DNA from 2 places in the Paenibacillus beijingensis genome. Region 2 is predicted to be linked to the other one. Evidence: a T-box and tRNA genes for the amino acid it is inferred to sense, from the RefSeq annotation. Region 2 holds a T-box; the other holds one or more tRNA genes.

The links. A T-box is a leader RNA that pairs with one kind of tRNA and senses whether it is charged. The one in region 2 lies ahead of pheS (phenylalanine--tRNA ligase subunit alpha), so its partner is inferred to be a tRNA-Phe.
Region 1: it encodes a tRNA-Phe, which carries the amino acid that the T-box ahead of pheS (phenylalanine--tRNA ligase subunit alpha) is inferred to sense. The anticodon was not compared.

The regions. Positions count from the first base shown of each region.
Region 1 covers NZ_CP011058.1:2,443,011-2,449,992, reverse strand. Annotated here, with positions in the region: gene hprK (HPr(Ser) kinase/phosphatase) at 1-914, opposite strand, end outside; gene VN24_RS11045 (ABC transporter ATP-binding protein) at 1,199-2,320, opposite strand; gene VN24_RS11040 (PucR family transcriptional regulator) at 2,431-3,549, opposite strand; tRNA gene VN24_RS11035 (tRNA-Lys) at 3,706-3,781, opposite strand; tRNA gene VN24_RS11030 (tRNA-Tyr) at 3,794-3,879, opposite strand; tRNA gene VN24_RS11025 (tRNA-Phe) at 3,923-3,998, opposite strand; tRNA gene VN24_RS11020 (tRNA-Asp) at 4,015-4,091, opposite strand; tRNA gene VN24_RS11015 (tRNA-Val) at 4,102-4,177, opposite strand; tRNA gene VN24_RS11010 (tRNA-Met) at 4,187-4,263, opposite strand; rRNA gene VN24_RS11005 (23S ribosomal RNA) at 4,482-6,982, opposite strand, start outside.
Region 2 covers NZ_CP011058.1:467,019-474,000, reverse strand. Annotated here, with positions in the region: gene VN24_RS02180 (CARDB domain-containing protein) at 1-984, shown strand, start outside; T-box leader at 1,175-1,443, shown strand; gene pheS (phenylalanine--tRNA ligase subunit alpha) at 1,501-2,535, shown strand; gene pheT (phenylalanine--tRNA ligase subunit beta) at 2,558-4,999, shown strand; gene zapA (cell division protein ZapA) at 5,449-6,982, shown strand, end outside.

The DNA of each region.
Region 1 (6,982 bases), 2.0 Mb from region 2:
CTAATCGTCTCCGTCAGCTTGTTCGTGAACTGGAGCGCCGCGTTGTAGCCCATCCGCTTTAGACGGTAATTCATCGCCGCCACCTCAATAATGACTGCCAGGTTACGGCCCGGACGGACCGGAACGGTGATAAGCGGAATTTCGGTATCGATGATGGACGTCGTCTCTTCATCCAGTCCGAGACGGTCGTACTGCTTCTCCTGCTGCCAGTTTTCCAGCTTGACGACAACGCTGATCCGCTTGTTGTTGCGGACCGCGCCCGCCCCGAACAGCGTCATCACGTTAATAATGCCCAAGCCGCGGATTTCCAGCAAATGACGAATGAGCTCCGGAGCCGTGCCGTGCAGCTGATTGTCCGACGTTTGGCGGATTTCGACCGCATCGTCCGCGACGAGACGGTGGCCCCGCTTCACAAGCTCCAGCGCCGTTTCGCTTTTACCGATCCCGCTGCCTCCGGTAATGAGCATGCCCATGCCGTATACATCCACAAGCACGCCGTGGATGGTCGTGGTCGGCGCCAGCTTCCGCTCCAGGAAGTTCGTCAGCCGGCTCGTAAAAATCGTCGTCGCCACTTGGCTGCGAAGTACGGGAATGCGATGCTTCGTTGCCTGCTCGATCAGCTCGAGCGGCGGTTCAAGCCCGCGGGTAATTAAGATGCACGGCGTTTCATCGTCGCACAGCCGGTCGAGCCGGTCGCGGCGCTCCTTGGCGTCGAGCGTCTGAATGAAAGCCAGCTCCGTTTTGCCCAATATTTGAGCCCGTTCTTTCGGATGGTAGTGGAAATAACCCGCCATCTCCAGCGCAGGTCGGTACAAATCATCGGTTGTAATTTCTCTTCGCAATCCATCCTCGCCCGTCAAAATTTCAAGCTGAAACTGATGGACGATTTCGGATACTTTCACCTTCTTGGGCATAGTGTGCCGCTGCCTCCCTAACTAAGTATATCCCGTGCATGGTGCCCGGTATCGGTGTCGCTTTTCTAACAATCAATGTCTTCATCGTAATGGAAAAAGACGCCGAGCGCAACGTTAGGCCGCTGCGCTTTCCCGGCCTGCCTTGCCCGTCGAAACATTGTTCCTCGCATTTGCGGTCTGACGGCGCCCGAAATCCCGGTGTGTCACTGCTGCAGGAAATACGAAAACGGCGGCCCGAGCTTAGATCGGACCGCCGCCTGGCGAGCTATAATGGAATATTCGAATTATTTCTCAAAAATGTTTTCTTCGGTTTCTTTATCGAAAATATGGACTTTATTCATATCGAAGCCCATTTTGATGTTGTTTCCTTCACGATTCGCGGAACGTCCGTCTACGCGGGCAATAACCGTGTCACTGCCGATGCCTTTCAGGTACAGGTACATTTCGTGACCAAGGTTCTCCGCCACTTCAATGGTTGCATTTACGACGGTGTTCGGCGAAGCTTCGATGAATACCGGCTCTTCGTGCAGGTCTTCCGGACGAATGCCCAGTACCACTTCTTTGCCGACATATCCGCCAGCGCGCAAAATTTTCGCTCTGCCTTCCGGAACGACGATGTCGACATTAGACGCCTTGAAGTGCAGCGCTCCGGCCAGCTCGCTCAGCGTACCTGTAATAAAATTCATCGAAGGGGCTCCGATGAAGCCGGCAACGAAAATGTTCACCGGATGGTTGTACAGCTCGTCAGGAGAAGCAGCTTGCTGAATGATGCCGTCCTTCATAACGACGATACGGTCGCCCATCGTCATCGCTTCGATCTGGTCATGCGTTACGTAAATAACGGTCGTTTCCAGACGTTTGGCCAGTTTGCTGATTTCAGCGCGCATTTGACCGCGCAGCTTGGCGTCAAGGTTGGAAAGCGGTTCGTCCATCAGGAACACTTGCGGTTCGCGGACGATCGCGCGGCCCAGGGCAACACGCTGGCGCTGACCGCCGGAGAGAGCTTTCGGTTTCCGTTCGAGCAGATGCTCGATATCGAGAATTTTCGCGGCTTCACGCACGCGTTTGTCGATATCGGCTTTTTTGAACTTACGCAGTTTAAGACCGAATGCCATGTTTTGGTATACGTTCATGTGCGGGTAGAGCGCGTACGATTGGAATACCATCGCAATGTCGCGGTCTTTTGGAGCAACGTCATTTACGAGGCGATCGCCGATGAACAGCTTGCCTTCGGAAATTTCTTCGAGTCCTGCAATCATCCGCAGCGTCGTCGATTTGCCGCAGCCGGACGGTCCGACCAGCACGAGAAACTCTTTGTCCTTAATATCGAGGTTGATGTCTTTAACGGAAGCTTTATCGGTACCGGGATATTTTTTGAAAACATGCTCTAAACGTACGCCTGCCATGTACATTTCCCCCTAAACGTTATAAGTTCGTTCGGCATCTGACTGCCGGTTGATAGTTTTATTGTACCGGAGAACAATGCAGGCGACTATGCACAATCTCTACAAAAAATTCAATTTCTTTTCGTGACTTTGTACAAAAGCAAAATCAATTTGACGAGCACTGCATCGCGGAATAACCTTACATCGAGTCCGCTTTCCTGCTTCAGCTTGTCAAGCCGGTAGAGCAGCGTATTCCGGTGAATGTACAGCTTCTTCGCCGTCTCGCTCACGTTGCAGTCCAGCGAAAAAAACGTTTCCAGCGTGCTTACCGTTTCCGGCTCGACAAAAAAATCGGTCCGGTTCAGCGCCTGCTCGACAAACCGGACTCTGCTCGCTTCCGGGATACTGCTGAGCAGCCGCTCCAAGTGCAGCAGCCAGGGCAGGTGGATGTTCGTGCCGACATGAAATTTCCGGCCCAAATAAACCGTTTCGCGCAGCAGCGCTACCGTTTCCACGAGCGATTTGGCCGGCGAAACCGGATGCGAGACGGCAAGATGGCAGTCGCCGACCCATTCGCTGGCCAGCATTTCGTGCAGGCCGAAGCCGATCAGCCGCAGACTGTCCTCTTCGCTCTCTTCTTCATCGCCGCCTCTCTCCTCCGTTTGCGTCTCGCGCAGCAGCGTTTTAGGCCCGAGGATAAGCCATTCATTTTTTTTGAGCGGAATAAGCAGCACTTCATCGGTTAAAAAAGACCGCAGCAGCTTTTCCAGCTCGGCGTATGAAGCCGATTGGGTACCGGAATAATCGTTAACGACCAGAAACGGAAGCATTTCGGTAAACAGCCGGCCATCCATCGTCAGCCGATCCGGCAGCATTTCCGGTTTTTCGGCTTCCAGCTGGTCCGCAATCCACCGTCCCAATTCCTGTGCCTGGGCTTCCGAACCCGAAACCGTCTTTCCTTCATAGCTGTAGTCATTGCGCAGCATCTGTACCATTAATCGGACAAGCGATTTTTCTTTATCCGTTATTCCGCCCTTGCGGCTCACTTCGAGCACTTCGACGCTGTTCTCGTTCGCATGCACGACAAACCTGACCGTACTGCTCGTTTCCAGCTCGCTTCCCGGCTTGACATGCTGCGCGCCGAACGTCGATCCGACCTTGTCGCGCCATTCCGACAGCGGATATCGGCGAAGATAAATGGGACTATCCAGTACTTGCTGCAGTTGACCGATCCAATCTGTCATGCTCATAGCCAGTCCCCTATTCTTATTAAGCCAAATGATGGCGTTCTTTTCTTCATTATTGTACCATCTGCGGCGGAGTCGTTTCCATTTAGACACTTTCTCTCTACTGTGAACGACAAAAAAACTTGCATTTCTGCAAGTTTCGATTGTTTCCATATGAAATGGTGAGCCATGAAGGACTCGAACCTTCGACACCCTGATTAAAAGTCAGGTGCTCTACCAACTGAGCTAATGGCTCTTGAAGATGAAATGGTGGAGGATGATGGATTCGAACCACCGAACTCGTCAGAGAACAGATTTACAGTCTGCTGCGTTTGGCCACTTCGCTAATCCTCCACAATATGATTCTAAGCAGCGCCATTTGCTCTTAGAAAATAAATGGTGGCTCGGGACGGAATCGAACCGCCGACACGAGGATTTTCAGTCCTCTGCTCTACCAACTGAGCTACCGAGCCACACCTATGAAAAAAATGGCGGAGCTGACGGGATTCGAACCCGCGGTCTCCTGCGTGACAGGCAGGCATGTTAGGCCTCTACACCACAGCTCCGTATAAAACATGGTGGACGCTGACGGGATCGAACCGCCGACCCTCTGCTTGTAAGGCAGATGCTCTCCCAGCTGAGCTAAGCGTCCTTATTAAATTGGTAGCGGCGGAGGGGATCGAACCCCCGACCTCACGGGTATGAACCGTACGCTCTAGCCAGCTGAGCTACGCCGCCATGCTTGTCCCCTATTAGTATAGCAGTTTTGCCAGCAGGAGGAACTGTGCAAAATCAGGAAATGACATCGCCAAATGTCATCTGTAACAAATGAACGATGAGTATACTCGCTACCGACGGTTCATTTGATTACACCCTGAAAACTAGATGCGAAAGATTGCTTGTGCTTCCTTAGCTGAATCATATGCCTTGCGGTTTTCCTCACTTGGAAAACCCATTAGGATAAGCCCTCGACCGATTAGTATTCGTCAGCTGCACACGTTGCCGCGCTTCCACCTCGAACCTATCAACCTGGTCGTCTTCCAGGGGTCTTACTTAACTGGGAAATCTCATCTTGAGGGGGGCTTCACGCTTAGATGCTTTCAGCGCTTATCCCGTCCGTACTTGGCTACCCAGCGGTGCTCCTGGCGGAACAACTGGTACACCAGCGGTACGTCCATCCCGGTCCTCTCGTACTAAGGACAGCTCCTCTCAAATTTCCTACGCCCACGACAGATAGGGACCGAACTGTCTCACGACGTTCTGAACCCAGCTCGCGTACCGCTTTAATGGGCGAACAGCCCAACCCTTGGGACCTACTTCAGCCCCAGGATGCGATGAGCCGACATCGAGGTGCCAAACCTCCCCGTCGATGTGGACTCTTGGGGGAGATAAGCCTGTTATCCCCAGGGTAGCTTTTATCCGTTGAGCGATGGCCCTTCCATTCGGTACCACCGGATCACTAAGCCCGACTTTCGTCCCTGCTCGACTTGTAGGTCTCGCAGTCAAGCTCCCTTATGCCTTTGCACTCTGCGAATGATTTCCAACCATTCTGAGGGAACCTTGGGGCGCCTCCGTTACATTTTAGGAGGCGACCGCCCCAGTCAAACTGCCCGCCTGACACGGTCCCCCTACCGGTTTCACGGTAGCGGGTTAGAACTCAAGTACGATCAGGGTGGTATCCCAACGGCGCCTCCACCGAAGCTGGCGCTCCGGCTTCTTAGGCTCCCACCTATCCTGTACAGATCGTACCCAAGTCCAATATCAAGCTGCAGTAAAGCTCCATGGGGTCTTTCCGTCTTGTCGCGGGTAACCTGCATCTTCACAGGTATTAAAATTTCACCGGATCTCTCGTTGAGACAGCGCCCAAGTCGTTACGCCATTCGTGCGGGTCAGAATTTACCTGACAAGGAATTTCGCTACCTTAGGACCGTTATAGTTACGGCCGCCGTTTACTGGGGCTTCGGTTCACAGCTTCGGATTGCTCCTAACCGCTCCCCTTAACCTTCCAGCACCGGGCAGGCGTCAGCCCGTATACTTCGCCTTACGGCTTCGCACAGACCTGTGTTTTTGCTAAACAGTCGCTTGGGCCTTTTCACTGCGGCCCCCTCGGGCTATTCACCCTACCGAGGCACCCCTTCTCCCGAAGTTACGGGGTCATTTTGCCGAGTTCCTTAACGAGAGTTACTCCGCGCGCCTTAGCATGCTCTGCTCGCCTACCTGTGTCGGTTTGCGGTACGGGCACCTTCTCCTGGCTAGAGGCTTTTCTCGGCAGCCGGAGCACATGACCTTCGGTACTGTAATTTTCCCTCCCCATCACAGCCCAGCCTTAACGGTTGACGGATTTACCTATCAACCAGCCTCACTGCTTGGACGAGCTATTCCATCAGCTCGCGTCACTACCCTTCTGCGTCACCCCATCGCTCATAGCGGATTACGGTGGTACAGGAATATCAACCTGTTGTCCTTCGACTACGCCTTTCGGCCTCGCCTTAGGTCCCGACTTACCCTGAGAGGACGAGCCTTCCTCAGGAACCCTTAGGCTTTCGGCGGATGGGATTCTCACCCATCTTTTCGTTACTCATACCGGCATTCTCACTCGTGTACCGTCCACCAGTCCTTACGGTCTGACTTCAACCTATACACGACGCTCCCCTACCCAAGCGGTATCCCGAAGGATACGCGTTGCCATAGCTTCGGTGGTGTGTTTAGCCCCGTTACATTTTCGGCGCAGAGTCACTCGACCAGTGAGCTATTACGCACTCTTTCAATGGTGGCTGCTTCTAAGCCAACATCCTGGTTGTCTGGGCAACTCCACATCCTTTCCCACTTAACACACACTTGGGGACCTTAGCTGATGATCTGGGCTGTTTCCCTCTTGACGATGGATCTTAGCACTCACCGTCTGACTCCCGGTCTTACGTCTATGGCATTCGGAGTTTGACTGGACTTGGTAACCCTTGGCGGGCCCCGCACCCAATCAGTGCTCTACCTCCACGACGCATTACAACCGAGGCTAGCCCTAAAGCTATTTCGGGGAGAACCAGCTATCTCCGGGTTCGATTGGAATTTCTCCGCTACCCCCACCTCATCCCCGAATTTTTCAACATTCGTGGGTTCGGGCCTCCAGTGCGTGTTACCGCACCTTCACCCTGGACAGGGGTAGATCACCCGGTTTCGGGTCTACATCCACGTACTCATTCGCCCTATTCAGACTCGCTTTCGCTGCGGCTACGGCTTCCCACCTTAACCTTGCACGTGAACGTAACTCGCCGGTTCATTCTACAAAAGGCACGCCATCACCCCTATAACGGGCTCTGACTTCTTGTAAGCGCACGGTTTCAGGATCTGTTTCACTCCCCTTCCGGGGTGCTTTTCACCTTTCCCTCACGGTACTGCTTCACTATCGGTCGCCAGGGAGTATTTAGCCTTGGCAGATGGTCCTGCCGGATTCCCACGA
Region 2 (6,982 bases):
GGGACGCAGGTTACCGTTCCGGCCAGCGCCGACGCAAATAACCCGACGAAGCTGACGGAGATTAGGCCGCAGTTTCAATGGAACTACTTCGACGCCGACGGCGATCCGCAGACGCGTTACCAGCTGAAAATTTACCAATACGGAGGGACGGTTGTTCTGGATACGGACATCAAACCGGGCAATGCGCTGAGCATGCGGCCGTCGGTCGATTTGCCGGAGCATGTGAACATGTATGTGCAGATCCGGGTCTTTGACGGTTATGATTGGAGCGGGTGGAGCAGCCCGAAATTTTTCTATATCGAAACGAACCGTCCACCGAACGCGGCGTTTGACTGGAGTCCGAAGCCGGTATGGGAAGGCGATGACTTGACGCTTATCGATCAATCGACGGACCCGGATGGAGATCTGGTGACCGGGCAATGGACGGTAACCGACCCAATGGGTATGATGACGGTATATGACACACCACCGGTTATCGCCCGGGCTCTTCAGGGCACGTACAGAATTCGTTTGACCGTATCGGACGGCAAGGCTCAGAGCGAAGCGGAGCGTGCGGTTCAGGTGCAGCCGCTGACGCTGGGCGCGTCCGTCGAGCATACGGCGGAGTGGCTGAAAATTCATGAGCAGGCGGGACATGAGACAGCGGGCGATCCGAAAGATTTTTATGCCGGAGAAGTGATGATCGTCCATGGGTATACGTCGGCCGCTCCGGTAAGCCGTGTCACCGTTAAACTGAGCGCCGCCGGACTTTCGGGCGATCAGCTCGATACGGAAGCCGTTTTGGCGTTCACCGGCGAGGCCAATCATTATGCGGGCCGGCTGTACGACTCCCGCTGGAGCTCGCTGACAGACGGTCTGGACAAAGGCCTTTACACGCTCCGGTTCGAGGTGTTGTACCGGAACGGAACGGTTAAGACGGCCAATGTTCCGTTCCGGATTATCGGCAGCGTCTATAAGGCGGGAGGTGTTCACCGCCGGCAATAGCGGAAATGCGGCGCATGAGGCTTACGGGCAAATATCGGGCAGAAACTCAATCATATCCATGAGCAACCCTCAAGCAGATCGAGTGAAGATCTCAAGCAAAGTATCATACAATCAATTGCAGATCTTCGAGCAGGTCAATTGCCCTTGCAATCGCTGCCGCACTGACAGTATAATAGGTGATATATGTATAGTGAATGCTTTGATGGAGACAAGTAAGCGTTGCTTGACGCACAGGGAGAAGACGCCATAGATTGCGAGCGTCTTTGCGGGAAGAGCTGCGCCGAATTTCACTCCGGAGCAGGTCTTTTGAACGGCGGAGCGGGCGCGGTAACAGGCAGCCGCAACGGTTCAGTAGGAAGACACGGCTTTGCGGTCCGTTATCCGTTCAAAGGGGTTTGCCGCGAGCAAGATTAGCGGTGGCCCGAATTAGGGTGGTACCACGGTCCTTTCGTCCCTTATGGGAGGAAGGGCCTTTTTGTATTGTGAAGCAACGTATTTATTGGAGGCGAATAAACGATGAAAGAACGGTTGGAGGCGCTCAGAACGGAAGCGCTCAGCGAGCTGCAGGGGGTAAGCAGTCCCCAGGAGCTGAACGATTTGCGGGTCAAATATTTGGGCAAAAAAGGCGCGCTCACGGAAATTTTGCGCGGCATGGGTTCGCTTAGCGCGGAAGAGCGCCCGATCATCGGCCAAGTCGGCAACGAGGTGCGCGGCGCCATCGAAGCGGTAATCGAAGAGAAGCAGACTTCGTTCCAGAAGGCGGAAACCGAAGCGCGCCTGCGCGCGGAGACGCTCGATGTGACGCTTCCGGGCACGCCGCTGCCGCAGGGCGCGCTGCACCCGCTGACGAAAGTGGCGCAGGAAATCGAAGATATTTTTGTCGGCCTCGGCTACACGATTGCCGAAGGACCCGAGGTGGAAACGGACTTCTATAACTTTGAAGCGCTCAATCTGCCGAAAAACCATCCGGCGCGGGATATGCAGGATTCGTTCTATGTGACGGACGAAATTTTGATGCGTACGCATACGTCTCCGGTGCAGGTCCGCGCGATGCACGCGATGAACGGCAAAACGCCGCTCAAAGTCATCTGCCCCGGCAAAGTATACCGCCGCGACGACGACGACGCGACGCATTCGTTCCAGTTCAACCAGGTGGAAGGGCTCGTTGTCGGCCCCAATATCCAGATGAGCGACCTGAAAGGAACGCTGCTGCAGTTCGTGCAGCTGATGTTCGGTAAGCAGACGGAAATCCGTCTGCGTCCGAGTTTCTTCCCGTTCACGGAACCGAGCGCGGAAGTGGACGTGACGTGCGTGCAGTGCGGCGGCCACGGCTGCCGGATGTGCAAAGGAAGCGGCTGGCTGGAAATTCTCGGCTGCGGCATGGTTCATCCGCGGGTGCTGGAAGCGGGAGGCTACAATCCGGACGAGGTGAGCGGCTTCGCATTCGGGATGGGTATCGAACGGATCGCGCTGCTGAAGTACGGCATCGATGACATCCGCCATTTTTATACGAACGATCTGCGCTTCCTCGGCCAGTTCGCGAGAATGTAACGGAAAGGCTGCGTGAGAGAAAATGAATGTTTCCTATAAATGGCTTAGCGAATATATCGACTTGGAAGGAATCGGACCGGAGCAACTGGCCGAAAAAATGACCGCCGGCGGCATCGAAATCGACGGCGTCGAATCCCGCAACAAAGGGGTCAGCGGCGTAGTCGTCGGATACGTCGTCGCGAAGGAAAAGCATCCCGACGCCGACAAGCTGAACGTCTGCAAGGTGGATGTCGGCAGCGGCGAGCTGCTGCAAATCGTGTGCGGGGCGCGCAACGTGGACGCGGGACAAAAAGTGCCTGTGGCGACAGTGGGCGCGAAGCTGCCGGGAGGACTTGCCATCAAGCGCGCGAAGCTGCGCGGCGTGGAGTCCCAGGGCATGATTTGCTCGGCGAAGGAGCTGGGCATCAACGACAAGCTGCTGCCGAAGGAGCAGCAGGAAGGCATTCTCGTGCTGCCGGAGGCTACGGAGCTCGGACAGCCGATCGGCGATGTGCTCGGCATTGACGATTACGTGCTGGAGCTGGATTTGACGCCGAACCGTTCCGACTGCCTGAGCATGCTTGGAGTTGCTTACGAAGTAGGTGCGCTGACGGGCCGTCCGGTGCAGCTTCCGCAAAACGATGTGTTCCGCGCCGCCGAACGGACCGAGGATCATATCCGCGTGACGGTGGAAGCCGGCGAGCTTTGTTCTCATTATTCGGCCCGCTCCATCCGCAACGTGACGATCGCTCCATCGCCGCTGTGGCTGCAAAACCGTTTGATCGCGGCCGGAATCCGCCCGATTAACAATGTGGTGGACGTGACCAACTACGTCATGCTGGAATACGGGCAGCCGCTGCACGCGTTCGACGGCGATAAAATCGCCGGCGGGCACATTACGGTGCGTACGGCGAAGCCGGGCGAGACGCTGGAAACGCTGGACGGCCAGCAGCGCACGCTGGAGCCGCACATGCTCGTTATTGCCGACGCCGAGAAAGCGGTGGCGCTCGCCGGCGTAATGGGCGGCGCCAATTCCGAAGTGACGGCGGAAACGACGAACATCGTGCTGGAATCGGCCAAGTTCGACGGCGGTACGGTGCGCAAGACGAGCCGTCAGCTTGGGCTCCGCTCCGAATCGAGCGCCCGCTTCGAGAAGGAAGTGGACCCGGGCCGCGTCATTGCCGCGCTCGACCGCGCCGCCGCGCTGATTGCGAAGCTGGCGCAAGGTCTCGTAACCGAGGGCATCGCCGAAGTTGTCGTGCAGGAAGCAGAGCCGGCCGTTATCTCGATTTCGATTGACAAAACGAACCGCTACCTGGGCACGCAGCTGTCCAAGCTGGAAATCCAGACGATTTTCGGACGTCTCGGCTTTGAGTCGGAGCTGTCGCCGGAAGGCGAATTCGCCGTTACCGTGCCGACGCGCCGCGGCGATATTACGCGCGATGTCGATCTGATCGAAGAGGTGGCGCGGCTGTTCGGCTACGACAATATCCCGACGACGCCGATCGAAGGCAGCACGACGCCGGGGGCGCTGACGAAGCCGCAGGCGATCCGCCGCGAGCTCCGCAAGCGTCTGACCGACGCGGGCTTAAGCGAAGTCGTGAACTACTCGTTCACTTCCCCGCAGCGTACGGAAATGTTCCCGGATTTGGGCGGCGGAGCGAAGCCGGTGCGGCTGTCGATGCCGATGAGCGAGGAGCGCAGCGTGCTGCGCCGCAGCCTCATTCCGCAGCTGCTGGAGACGGCGGCTTACAACCGGAACCGCAAAACGGCCGACGTGTCGGTATTTGAAATCGGCAGCGTGTTTCATACCGACGAGGACGTGCTGACGCAGCTGCCGCGGGAAAAACACCGGTTCGCCGCGCTGCTGACGGGCAGCCGGGAGGCGTCGCAGTGGAACCGCAAAGCCGAGAAGGTTGATTTTTACACCGCCAAGGGGGTGCTCGAATCGGTGTTCCACCTGCTCGGGCTGAGCGGGAAAATCGTCTATGCCGCGGCGCAGCCCGATCAGTTCCATCCCGGACGGACCGCATCGGTTGCGCTGCAGACGCAGCTGGGCCTGGAAACGATCGGATATGTCGGCCAGCTTCATCCTTCGGTTCAGCTGGATAACGATCTGGACGACACCTTTGTGCTGGAGATCGACCTGGATGCCGTATATGAAGAAGCGGACTTCTCCATCGAGTACAAAGCGCTTCCGCGCTATCCGGCGATTGAACGCGACATCGCGGTCGTGGTGGACAGCGGCGTGGAAGCCGGCGCGTTGTGCGCGGCGGTGCGCGAAGCTGCAGGCGAGCTGCTGGAGTCGGTGAACGTGTTCGACGTTTACACCGGCGAGCGGCTCGGCGCAGGGAAAAAGAGCGTCGCGCTGTCGCTCGTATACCGGCATCCGGAGCGTACGCTGACCGACGAAGAGGCATCTGAGCTGCATGCCAAATCGGTGACGAAGCTGGAACAATCTTTTGCCGCTGAATTGAGGAAATAGGCAGGAAACGATAAAAGCCGCATCGAATTAGTTTCGAAAGGACTGCGATGCGGCTTTTTTGCGTTTCTTTTTTTTAAATCCAAGAAACGATAAGTTTCACGCTTATACTTTCTTAGATTTCACCGCGAAACGTATGGCCGCCCAATAAGACGGCGTTAGCCGTTTCTGCTTGTCCGCAATGATCCGTTCATGATGATCAACTTTTTACGCAAGTCAAACGTTCTGTTATTCGGGGGCCGCATCCAACGATTGGAGAATTTTAATCCGGAAAAGTTGCGAAGCGCATACGATTTTGCGTACGATGGGAAATAAGCTTCATGTAAAGGCTTTGCAAACGTATGGGCAAGCAAGCGGAAGGCTCTTGCAACAAATTGGCTTACCACTCGTCCGGAAGCAGCGGGCGACGACAACATAAGAAAGCGAAACGACTTACTTGGGAGGAAACCGCCTTGAAGGATGCTGAACGCTTGAGGGTGACGGTTGATATATACGGAAATCAGTACCGGCTCATGGGACATTCCAGCGCCGACTACATAAAGCAGGTAGCTGCGCATGTGGATGACAATATGCATAAGCTTGCCAAAGGATACCCGCGGCTCGATATGCCGAGGATTGCGGTGCTCGCAGCGGTGCATATGGCTGAAGATGTGTTCAGGCTGCGGGAGGACAGCGCGCGGCTTGGAGAAGAGCAGCGTTTGCGCAAGATGCTTGCGGCAGAGCTCGAACGCGCCAAAGAAGAGGAGGGACGGTTTGCTCTCGAGCTGCAGGAACGGGAGCGGCACTGGCAGCAGCGGCTTTCCGGTCTGCAGACGGAACGGAAAGAAGCGGAGCAGCGAATCCGCGCCGAAGCGGAGGAGCGGCTGACGGCCGTCCAGGGAGCGGTAAAGGAAGAAATCGGCCGGATGGAAAAGGAAGCCGCAGCCGCCAGAGAGCGGATCGAGCAGGAGTTTCTGGCCGAGAAGGATGAGCTGCTTCTAAAACATCAAAAGCAGATCGCCGAGCTCGAAGCCGTCCATAAAGCGCAGCAGGAGGAAGCAAGCCGGCTCCTTGAAAGTGAACGGATCGAATGGGAGGGGCTGTACGAAGCCGACCGGATCGACCGGGAGGAAAAGCATCAATCGGCGCTTGCAGCGATTGAGCGACGCTATGCGGGAGAACGTGAAGAGCTCGAGGCGCGTCTGGCGGATCGGAATGAAGAGCTGGAGCGGCTGCAGGCGTCGCAGGAGAGCGAGCTCGCCGGGCGTCTTGATGCGCAGCGCGAAGAGCTGGAGGGGCAGTTCGCGGAGCAAACCGCGCAGCTGGAGCAGGCGCGCACGGAGGAGCTGGAGCGGCAGGCGGCGCGGTTTCTGGAGGAGCGGGCCGAGTTGGAGAGCCGGCTCGGCCAGCGTGCTGCCGAGCTTGAGCGGTTGTATGAAGCGGAGCGTGAAGAACGCGAGCGGGAGAGGCTTGAGCTGGAGCGGCTATATGAGGCGGAATGTCTGGAACGCGAGCAGGAGCGCGAGGAAAGTCATACACGGCACCGTGCAGAGCTTGCCGCCCGCGAAGCGCTGTACGCGGAGCAGCTGCGGGAGCTGGAAGCGAAGCTGCTCGGGGAACGCAAGGAGAAGGAGCAAGCGCTGTCCGAGCAGCGGAGCGAAACGGAGCGCGCGCTGGAGGAGTTAAAAGCGGAAAGCGGAGCGCAGCTGGACGAGCTGAAAGCGGAAAGCGGGGCGCAGCTGGCGCGGTTGCGGGAGGAGCTCGAGGAGCAATTCGGCCGCGAGCGGGCCGAGCTCGAAGCTCTCTGGTCTGCCGAACGCGATTCGCTAGTATCGGCAGGACAGTCCGAACAGGAGCGGTATGAGAAGCGCCTGCAAGCCGAGCGCGAGCAGTGGGAAGAAGAGCGAGAGATCGAACACGAGCGGCTGCAGGTCGGCTGGCTGAAGGAGAAGGAAGCGCTTGAAGCCGCTATGCACAGTAAATTAGCGGAGCTTGAAGTCCGTATGG